4 regions of the Kocuria sp. ChxB genome follow, and region 1 is predicted to be linked to each of the others. Evidence: riboswitches for the same ligand, from Rfam matches in the RefSeq annotation. Region 1 holds a riboswitch; each other region holds the start of a gene.
The links. Region 1 has a riboswitch for S-adenosylmethionine ahead of P8S73_RS08610 (methylenetetrahydrofolate reductase). Riboswitches for the same ligand answer to the same signal wherever they lie in the genome.

Region 1 (2,191 bases):
GCGCCCGCTCCAGGAACGACGCGTAGTCCTCGGGCTCGTAGAGCACCTGCGTGATCGCGTAGTCCGCCCCGGCCTCCTGCTTCTCCCACAGGGACGCGAGATCCGCCTCGGGGTCACGCCCCCGGGCGGGGGACGGGTAGCACGCCACCGACACGGACAGCGGCCGCGTCCCGGGGCGGAACCCGTCCCCGAAACGACGCCGCTCGACGTCCCGGATGAGCCGCACCAGCTCCGAGGCCCGGCCGATCCCCCCGGGCGGGGTCCGCCACTGCCCGGCGCCCAGGGGCGGGTCCCCGCGCAGCGCGAGGAGGTCGCGGACGCCGTCGTCCAGCAGCTGCTCCACCGAACGCTCCAGCCCCGCGCGGTCGGTGCCACCGCACGTGAAGTGGGCCATCACGGGGGTCCTGGTGGTGCGGCGCAGATGGCGCAGCGCCTCGCGGGACACACCACGACCACCCGAGTGGCCGTGCGTGACGGAGAAGAAGTCGGGCCCGGCCTGGGCCATGGCGTCGATGCTGCGCCACACGGTGTCCGGGTCCGCGGTGGGGCGGGGCGGGAACACCTCGAAGGAGACGAGCGTGGAGCGCCGGGGGCGGCGCACCAGCCAGGACGTGCGCGCGGGCGGTTCGGCGCAGGACGGCTCGGACGAGTCCGGGCTGGGCGGTGGTGCGGCGGGTGCGCCCGCGCGGCAGGTGGCCGCCGTGGGAACGCCCCTGGGGTGGCTGGCACGTGCGGGATCGTGCTCGCCCGTCGAGGAGGTGGGGCTCGCGGGAGCGGCTGAGCCGGCGGGGTGGGCGCCTGACGTGGGAGCGGGCTCGTCCGTGGTGCGGGCCGCGGCCACGAGCTGCGGCCTGTCCTCGGCGCGGGCGGTCGGCGGTGTGACGGGCATATGAGAAAACCTCCGGCGGTAGGACGCCGGAGGTGGACCCCGTGCGCCGTACTTGCCAGCCACGCGGTTGCGCGGCGGCCGGATCGTCATCTGGGGCACCCCACTACAGCAGGAGGGTTGCCGCCCGGCCAGCCAGAGCTTTTCGCCGGGTCTCATGATCCTTTGGTGGGTGAGACGGTAGCACGAGGGCCCCGGGCCGTGGAAGGCGCCCGGTGCGGGCCGGTGCGGACCGGTGCGCCCCCGGGGCCGGACCCCGGGGACACACGTGTGGTCAGCGCCCGACCACGACCTCCAAGTTCTCACCGGAAGCCGGGTCGAAGAAGCACGTCTCGCGGGCGTTCGGCCGCACGTGGATCGTGGACCCCGCCTCCATCTGCAGAAACTTGTCCGCGCGGACGGTGGCGCGGTCCTTCTCCAGCCGCATGGCGCGGGCGTCCTCGGTCCCGGATTCCGGGGTGTCCGGCAGCACGCAGTGGATGAACGCCTCGGAGCCGAGCTTCTCCACCAGGTGGACCCGAAGGGGCAGCGCGGGGGTCCCCGGCGCGTCGCCCTCGCCCGTGATCTCCCACGACTCCGGACGGACACCCACGGTCACGGTGTCCCGCACGTGCGCCGAGAACTCGGCCGGCACGGGCACCCGCAGCCCGCTCGCGGCGTCGAGGACCGCGTGGCCGTCCCGGACGGGGACGTCGTGCACGATCGTCATGGCCGGCGACCCGATGAAACGGGCCACGAACACGTTCGCGGGGTGCTCGTAGAGGTGGATCGGATCGGCCACCTGCTGCAGCTGTCCGTCGCGCAGCACGGCCACGCGGTCGCCCATGGTCATGGCCTCGACCTGGTCGTGGGTCACGTAGATGGTGGTGACCCCCAGCTCCCGCTGGAGGTCCGCGATCTGGGCGCGGGTGGACACGCGCAGCGTGGCATCCAGGTTGGACAGCGGCTCGTCCATGCACCACACCTTGGGGTTGCGCACGATCGAGCGGCCCATGGCCACACGCTGCCGCTGGCCCCCGGACATGGCCGCGGGACGCTTGTCCATGAGGGGCCCGAGCTCCAGCATGGCGGCGGCGCGCTCCACCCGCTGCTCGATCTCGGCGCGGTCCAGCTTCTCGTTCTCCAGCGCGAAGGACATGTTCTGCCGCGCGGTCATGTTGGGGTACAGGGCGTAGGACTGGAACACCATGGCCACGTCCCGGTCGCGGGCCCGGGTGCCCGTGACGTCGCGGCCGTCGATGAACACGGCGCCCTCGTCCACGGGCTCGAGACCCGCGAGCATCCGCATGGCCGTGGACTTGCCGC
Region 2 (2,191 bases), 540 kb from region 1:
CCACGACCGACTCCGTCCGGGTGGGCGAGGTCGACTCCGTGGCAGCCAGGGCCGCGAAGCCCGCCTCGAGGTCCGCGAGGATGTCCTCGATCCCCTCGGTGCCCACCGAGAGCCGAACGAAGCCTGGCTCCACGCCCGCCGCGAGCTGCTCGTCCTCGGAGAGCTGCGCGTGCGTCGTCGACGCCGGGTGGATCACCAGGGACCGCACGTCCCCGATGTTCGCCACGTGGGAGTGCAGGCTCAGCGCGTCCACGAACGCGATCCCCGCCTCCTTGCCGCCCTCCAGCACGAAGCCGAGGACGGAACCCGCCCCGCGCGGTGCGTACTTCCGCGCCCGCTCGTGCCACGGCGAGGACGGCAGACCCGCGTAGGACACCGAGCGCACCTCGGGGCGGGACTCGAGCCACTTGGCCACCCGCTGGGCGTTGGCCACGTGGCGTTCCACCCGCAGGGACAGGGTCTCGATCCCCTGCTCGATGAGGAACGCGTTGAACGGGGAGATGGACGTGCCCAGGTCACGCAGCAGCTGCACGCGGGCCTTGAGCACGTAGGAGAGGTTCACGCCGAACGCGCCACCCTCCCCCAGGTCCCGCGCGTACACCAGGCCGTTGTACGTGGGGTCCGGCTGGTTGAAGCCGGGGAACCGCTCCGGGTCCGCGCCGTAGTCGAAGCGTCCGGCGTCCACGATGAACCCGCCGATCGCGGTGCCGTGACCACCCAGGAACTTGGTGCCCGAGTGCAGCACGATGTCCGCGCCCCACTCGATGGGCCGCACCAGGTACGGGGTGGCCACGGTGTTGTCCACGATCAGCGGCACCCCGGCCTCGTGGGCGATCCCGGCAACGGTCTGCACGTCCAGGATGTCGTTGCGAGGGTTGGGGATCATCTCCCCGAAGAACGCCACGGTGGTGGGGCGCACGGCGTCCCGCCACTGCTGGGGGTCGTCCGGGTCCGCCACGAAGGTAGTCTCCACGCCCAGGCGCGGCAGCGTGTGCTTCAACAGGTTGTACGAGCCGCCGTAGAGGGACGGGCTGGCCACCACGTGGGTGCCCGCCCCGCCCAGGTTGAGCACCGCGAGGGTGGCGGCGGCCTGCCCGGAGGAGACCATCAGCGCTCCGACGCCGCCCTCCAGGGACGCGAGGCGCTTCTCCACCACCTCGGTGGTGGGGTTGGTCAGGCGGGAGTAGATGGGGCCCATGTCCGCGAGCGCGAAGCGCGCCGCGGCCGTGTCCGCGTCCGGGAACACGAAGGACGAGGTCTGGTGGATCGGCAGGGCCCGCGAACCCGTCACGGGGTCCGGGTTCTGGCCCGCGTGGATCTGGCGGGTCTCGAAGGCCCAGTCCTGGGGGTTGTCGGGGGTGGGTGCAGTGCTCATGGCCGTGCTCCTTCTCGGAAGGATCAGGGGCCAGGCGACCGTCCGCACGGTGCCCGCACGAACGGGCGACCGGTGGCCCGCGCTTGCCGTGGACGTCGGACGACGTCCCGGCCAGGTCTTCACCCAGGGCACCCCGCCGCGGTAGGGAGGGTTGCCGGTCAGCAAGCTGGGGCTTGGCGCTGACTCTCGTGACCTAGACCTCAAGTGTGCGAACCCGGGGGCTGCCGCGTCAAGTTCGGTGTCCGCAGTGTTGCACCCGCCGATTTGGACCCCCGTGTGACGGGTGCCACCATGACTGCATGAAGCTGGACCACGTTTCCTTCGCAGCGCAGCCGGACGGGCTGGAGGCCACCACCGAGCGGATCGCGGACCGCCTGGGAATCGAGCCCGTGAAGGGCGGCGTGCACCCCCGGTTCGGCACGCAGAACATGATCCTGCCGCTCACGGACCACCAGTACGTGGAGGTCGTGACCGTGCTGGAGCACCCCGCCGCGGACAAGGCGCCGTTCGGCCAGGCCGTCCGCGCCCGTTCGGAGGCCGGCGGCGGCTGGCTCGGGTGGGTCGTGGAGGTCCCGGACCTCGCCCCGTTCGAGCAGAAGCTGGGCCGCCCCTCCGTGCCGGGCGGGCGCATCTTCCCGGACGGCCGCCGACTGGACTGGCACCAGATCGGCGTCAAGGGCCTGATTGCGGATCCGCAGCTGCCGTTCATGATCCACTTCGACTCTGCGGACGAGATGCATCCCTCCCAGGCGCGCCTCACGGACGTCCGGTTGACCGGCATGGAGATCGCCGGCTCCCCCGAGCGCGTCACGGACT
Region 3 (2,191 bases), 610 kb from region 1:
GCGCGCTTGAGCGGGAACTCGATGTTGCCGGCCACGGTGCGGGACGTGAACAGGTTGAACTGCTGGAAGATCATCCCGATGTCCCGGCGGATCGGGGCCAGCTGGGTCTCGCTGCGGCCGTCCACCTGGCGGCCGGCCACCTGCAGGCTGCCGGACGTGATGGGTTCCAGGCCGTTGATCAGGCGCACCAGCGTGGACTTGCCGGCACCCGAGTAGCCGATGACGGCGAAGATCTCCCCGCGCCGAATGTCCAGGTCCACGGAGTCCACGGCGGTGACCGTGCGCGTGCGGCGCTTGGAGCCGGTCACGAAGACCTTGCTGACGTCCCGGAAGCTGACCAGTGTCTGCGCCTCGGGCGCCGGGCTCACTTGCTCTGCCCCTTGAGGTCCTCGGAGTAGCGGGACAGCAGGTCCTTGAGCTCTTGCTGGTCCACCCTGGTGGGCACCGCGGTGCCCTTGGTCTCCTGCTTCTCGGCCTCCTGCACCTTGTCGTCGTAGTAGAAACCCGCAACCTTCTTGAGGGTCTCGTTGTCCGCGTTCGCCTCGGTCGCGGCGAAGAGGTTGTCGTAGACCTTGGCGCTGTCCGCCGTGGGATCGTCCTGGGCGAGCGCGTTCTTCGGTTCGAGGTTAGCCCGGTCCAGGAAGTCGTTGTTCACCACGGAGGCGGCCACGGAGTCCATGGACAGCACGGTCTGCTCCGCGGAGACGGGACGGACCTTCACCTTGGACTTCTCGGTGTCCACGTCCTGCTCGGTGGGGGCGATCGTGTCCTTGGTGAAGGTCACCAGGTCCTGCTGCTCCAGCAGGCTCAGCGCCCGGGAGAGGTTGATGGAGTCGTTGGGAACGGCGATCTCGTCCCCGTCCTTGAAGTCGGCCACGGACTTCACGGACTTGGAGTACAGCCCCAGCGGGAAGATGGACGTGGAGCCCACGGGGGTGATCGTGTCACCCGAGTTGTTGTTGTAGTCCGCCAGGTAGGCGATGTGCTGGAACCAGTTCATGTCGATGTCCCCGCTCTTCAGGGCGGGGTTCGGCTGGCTGTAGTCGCTGAAATCCACGAACTCCACGGTGACGTCGTTCTGCGCCGCCACGTCCTTCAGAGCGTCCTGGACGGGGGTGGCGCCCACGATGCCGATGGTGATCTTGCCGTCGGCCATGGGATCGGTGTTCTCGGGGCCGCCGCACGCGGTGAGGGTCAGGCCCAGGGTGGTGGCCAGTACAACGGGGATCAGGCGCTTGCTTCGCACGGTGATGCCTTTCCAGGGTCGGGATACGGATGCGCGGAGCAAACAGTCCCACCTGGATGAGGGCAATGATCAGACACGTGCCATTCGGGGAAAACCGCACTTGCCGTGATCTGTTCGAACCGCGGCCGGATGGTCATCTGGGGCACCCCGCTACGGGAGAGGGTTGCCGTCCGGCCAGCCAGAGCTTCGCGCCGGATCTCGTCATCCGCCCAGAACTGTAGCACGGTGTTCACAGGTTCCCGTACCGCCGGACGACGCCGCCCGGGCCGCCCCCGTCCGCACGGCGTCATCGCGTGCCACGGTGCACCCCGGGGCCACGCCTGGCTTCCTCCCCCCCCTCGAGCGCCCCCCGGGCATGGCGACGCCCGCAGTGGGAGTTCGGACTGGCAGACGGGTTCAGCGACCTCCCGCTATCCGTTCGTCCGCGCGCGCCCTGGCCCATGTCTCCGCCTCGAGCACGTCCTCCAGGCGGGGTTCGCGCACGCCGTCGTGCTCGTCGACCACGCGCGAGACCAGCTCGACGATCTGCAGGAATCCGAGCTCCCCGCGGTGGAACGCGTGCACCGCCTGCTCGTTCGCGGCGTTGAACACCGCGGGCCACGTGCCGCCGAGCCCCCCGGCGTGCTTGATCAGCTCCACGGCGGGGAAGGCCTCGGAGTCCAGCGGCTCGAAGGTCCACTCGGCGGCGCGGGTCCAGTCGCACGCGGCCGCCGCACCCGTGACCCGGTGGGGCCACGCGATGCCCAGCGCGATCGGCAGCCGCATGTCCGGCGGCGAGGCCTGCGCGAGAGTGGAGCCGTCCGTGAACTGGACCATGGAGTGCACCACGGACTGGGGGTGGACCGTCACGTCGATCCGCTCGAGCGGGACGTCGAAGAGCAGGCTCGCCTCGAGCACCTCGAGGGCCTTGTTGACCAGGGTCGCGGAATTCGTGGTGACCATGGG
Region 4 (2,191 bases), 170 kb from region 1:
TCGGCCATGGCCTCTCTGATCGGGGCCCGGGACAAGTACGACATCGCCACGGGCAACGACGCGGACAGCGACCGCCACGGCATCGTGACTCCGGATGCCGGGCTGATGAACCCCAACCACTACCTCGCGGTGGCCATCGACTACCTCTACCGCACGCGCGACGGCTGGCGCGGTGACGCCGGGGTGGGCAAGACCCTGGTGTCCTCCTCGATCATCGACCGCGTGGCGCAGTCCCTGGGTCGCCGCCTGGACGAGGTGCCCGTGGGCTTCAAGTGGTTCGTGCCGGGTCTGCTGGACGGCTCCATCGGCTTCGGCGGGGAGGAGTCCGCCGGTGCCTCGTTCCTGCGCCGGGACGGCTCCGTGTGGACCACGGACAAGGACGGCATCATCCTGGCGCTGCTCGCCGCGGAGATGACCGCCACCACCGGCACCACCCCCTCCCAGCGCTACCGGGAGCTCACGGAGCAGTTCGGGGATCCCGTGTACCAGCGCATCGACGCCCCGGCCAACCGCGAGCAGAAGGCGGCGCTGAAGAAGCTCTCCGCGGAGCAGGTCACCGCGGACACCCTGGCCGGTGAGCCCATCACCGCCAAGCTCACGGAGGCCCCCGGCAACGGTGCGGCGATCGGCGGGCTCAAGGTCACCACGGAGAACGCGTGGTTCGCGGCCCGGCCCTCCGGCACGGAGGACGTCTACAAGATCTACGCCGAGTCCTTCAAGGGTGAGGAGCACCTGAAGCAGGTGCAGCAGGAGGCCAAGGCTCTGGTGGACTCGGTCATCGGCTGAGTGCCGCGGTGCGGGCCGCCCGCACCGACCTGCTGCCCAGGGGCCGCCGAGCGGTACGGGGTTCTCCCGTGCTGCTCGGCGGCCCCTCGTTGTGCCCGGACGAAGGCCGCGCTTGTGCGTGTCGGAGCGCTGTGCTGAAATATTCCCGGATCAAGAAGCCCGACCATCAGCCCTCCGGCTGGTCGGCTGGCAACCGGTTGTTCGCACCCGGTGCCCCCGGAGGAAGATCCGCCGCCCGGCACCTGCCGCGCGGAAGTCTGCGAAAGGTCACCATCATGAGCAACTCCGCTCCCACTCCCGAACACCCCTGCGTCCACATGGACGGGGACTCCGCCTGCCGGAGCTACCACCCGGGGCACCACGCGCACTACATCCAGTCCCGCCTGGCCCTCGAGAACCAGGACCGGTGGGTCCGGGTGGAACTGGGCGCCCCGCGCGGGAACACGGTGCAGGCCACCTTCCCGGACGGCGGCACCCGGACCTGGTGGTGCCACGACCCCGCGCTGCTGGAGCGGTTCCACACGCTGCAGCACAGCGGGGCCGCGGCGTCGTTCGATCCTGGGACGTCACTCGCCACCGTGCCGACTTCACAGGGCAGGCTCGCCCTGCTGCACCCCGCGGTGGTCGACGGGCAGTGATGCCCTGGGCATGGGAAGGGGAGGACACCGGCGGCGAGCACGCCGCGTGCTGAGCCGCCGGCTCCTCCCGTAGGCTGGTCGGCCGGTGGTGCGCGCCGCAGGCGTGACCCACCGGCCGTTCCCGCCGGCCCGCCCGGTCTGCGCCTTCGTGAAAGGAACCGAGCAGTGACTCCCTCCGCCAGCGCCACCTCCGACTCCCTGTCCCGGGCCGCCAAGCCGATCGAGGTCCGTGTGGGGCACCGCGAGCTGGTCATCCGTGGCCGGTACGAGACCCTGTCGATCGTCAACGACATCCTGATCGGCCTGATCTTCCTGGTGGGTTCGATCCTCTTCTTCCAGGACGCCACCGTCTACGCCGGGACGTGGCTGTTCGTGCTGGGCAGCGCACTCATGCTGGTCCGACCCAGCATCCGGATCACCCGGCGGGTGCACCTGCAGCGCATCGCCCCGGAATCAGCACCGGAGGACTCGCACGACTTCTGACCCGCCGCGCGGACCCTCCCGGGATCCGAACGGCCGGCGGGGCGTGGCATAGACACGTTCCACGGGCTGCTGCCGCTGGACACGCCGCCGTCACATGGGAACACGCCGCACGGGTGATGTTGCGGGTCGGTGAGGTTGGCTATCTAATGAGGATCGACCCCCGCGACCCCAGGACGACCCTCGCAGCGGGGGCAGACACTCAAGGATGAGCACCCCGCATGAGGCACACCCACGCCCAACCGGACCCCCGCACACTTCTCGGCCCGTCCAGCGTGCTGCAGGCC

Region 2: it holds a riboswitch for S-adenosylmethionine, as region 1 does, so the genes downstream of both, P8S73_RS10860 (bifunctional o-acetylhomoserine/o-acetylserine sulfhydrylase) here and P8S73_RS08610 (methylenetetrahydrofolate reductase) in region 1, are expected to answer to the same signal.
Region 3: it holds a riboswitch for S-adenosylmethionine, as region 1 does, so the genes downstream of both, P8S73_RS11260 (MetQ/NlpA family ABC transporter substrate-binding protein) here and P8S73_RS08610 (methylenetetrahydrofolate reductase) in region 1, are expected to answer to the same signal.
Region 4: it holds a riboswitch for S-adenosylmethionine, as region 1 does, so the genes downstream of both, P8S73_RS09355 (hypothetical protein) here and P8S73_RS08610 (methylenetetrahydrofolate reductase) in region 1, are expected to answer to the same signal.

The regions. Positions count from the first base shown of each region.
Region 1 is NZ_CP121123.1:1,942,142-1,944,332, forward strand. Features, by position in the region: gene P8S73_RS08610 (methylenetetrahydrofolate reductase) at 1-889, opposite strand, end outside; SAM riboswitch class IV at 933-1,049, opposite strand; gene P8S73_RS08615 (ABC transporter ATP-binding protein) at 1,161-2,191, opposite strand, start outside.
Region 2 is NZ_CP121123.1:2,477,268-2,479,458, reverse strand. Features, by position in the region: gene P8S73_RS10860 (bifunctional o-acetylhomoserine/o-acetylserine sulfhydrylase) at 1-1,375, opposite strand, end outside; SAM riboswitch class IV at 1,450-1,569, opposite strand; gene P8S73_RS10855 (VOC family protein) at 1,675-2,191, shown strand, end outside.
Region 3 is NZ_CP121123.1:2,550,796-2,552,986, reverse strand. Features, by position in the region: gene P8S73_RS11265 (methionine ABC transporter ATP-binding protein) at 1-368, opposite strand, end outside; gene P8S73_RS11260 (MetQ/NlpA family ABC transporter substrate-binding protein) at 365-1,246, opposite strand; SAM riboswitch class IV at 1,338-1,452, opposite strand; gene dxr (1-deoxy-D-xylulose-5-phosphate reductoisomerase) at 1,643-2,191, opposite strand, start outside.
Region 4 is NZ_CP121123.1:2,111,085-2,113,275, reverse strand. Features, by position in the region: gene pgm (phosphoglucomutase (alpha-D-glucose-1,6-bisphosphate-dependent)) at 1-786, shown strand, start outside; SAM riboswitch class IV at 935-1,050, shown strand; gene P8S73_RS09355 (hypothetical protein) at 1,062-1,424, shown strand; gene P8S73_RS09350 (YrhK family protein) at 1,590-1,907, shown strand; gene P8S73_RS09345 (lipid II:glycine glycyltransferase FemX) at 2,126-2,191, shown strand, end outside.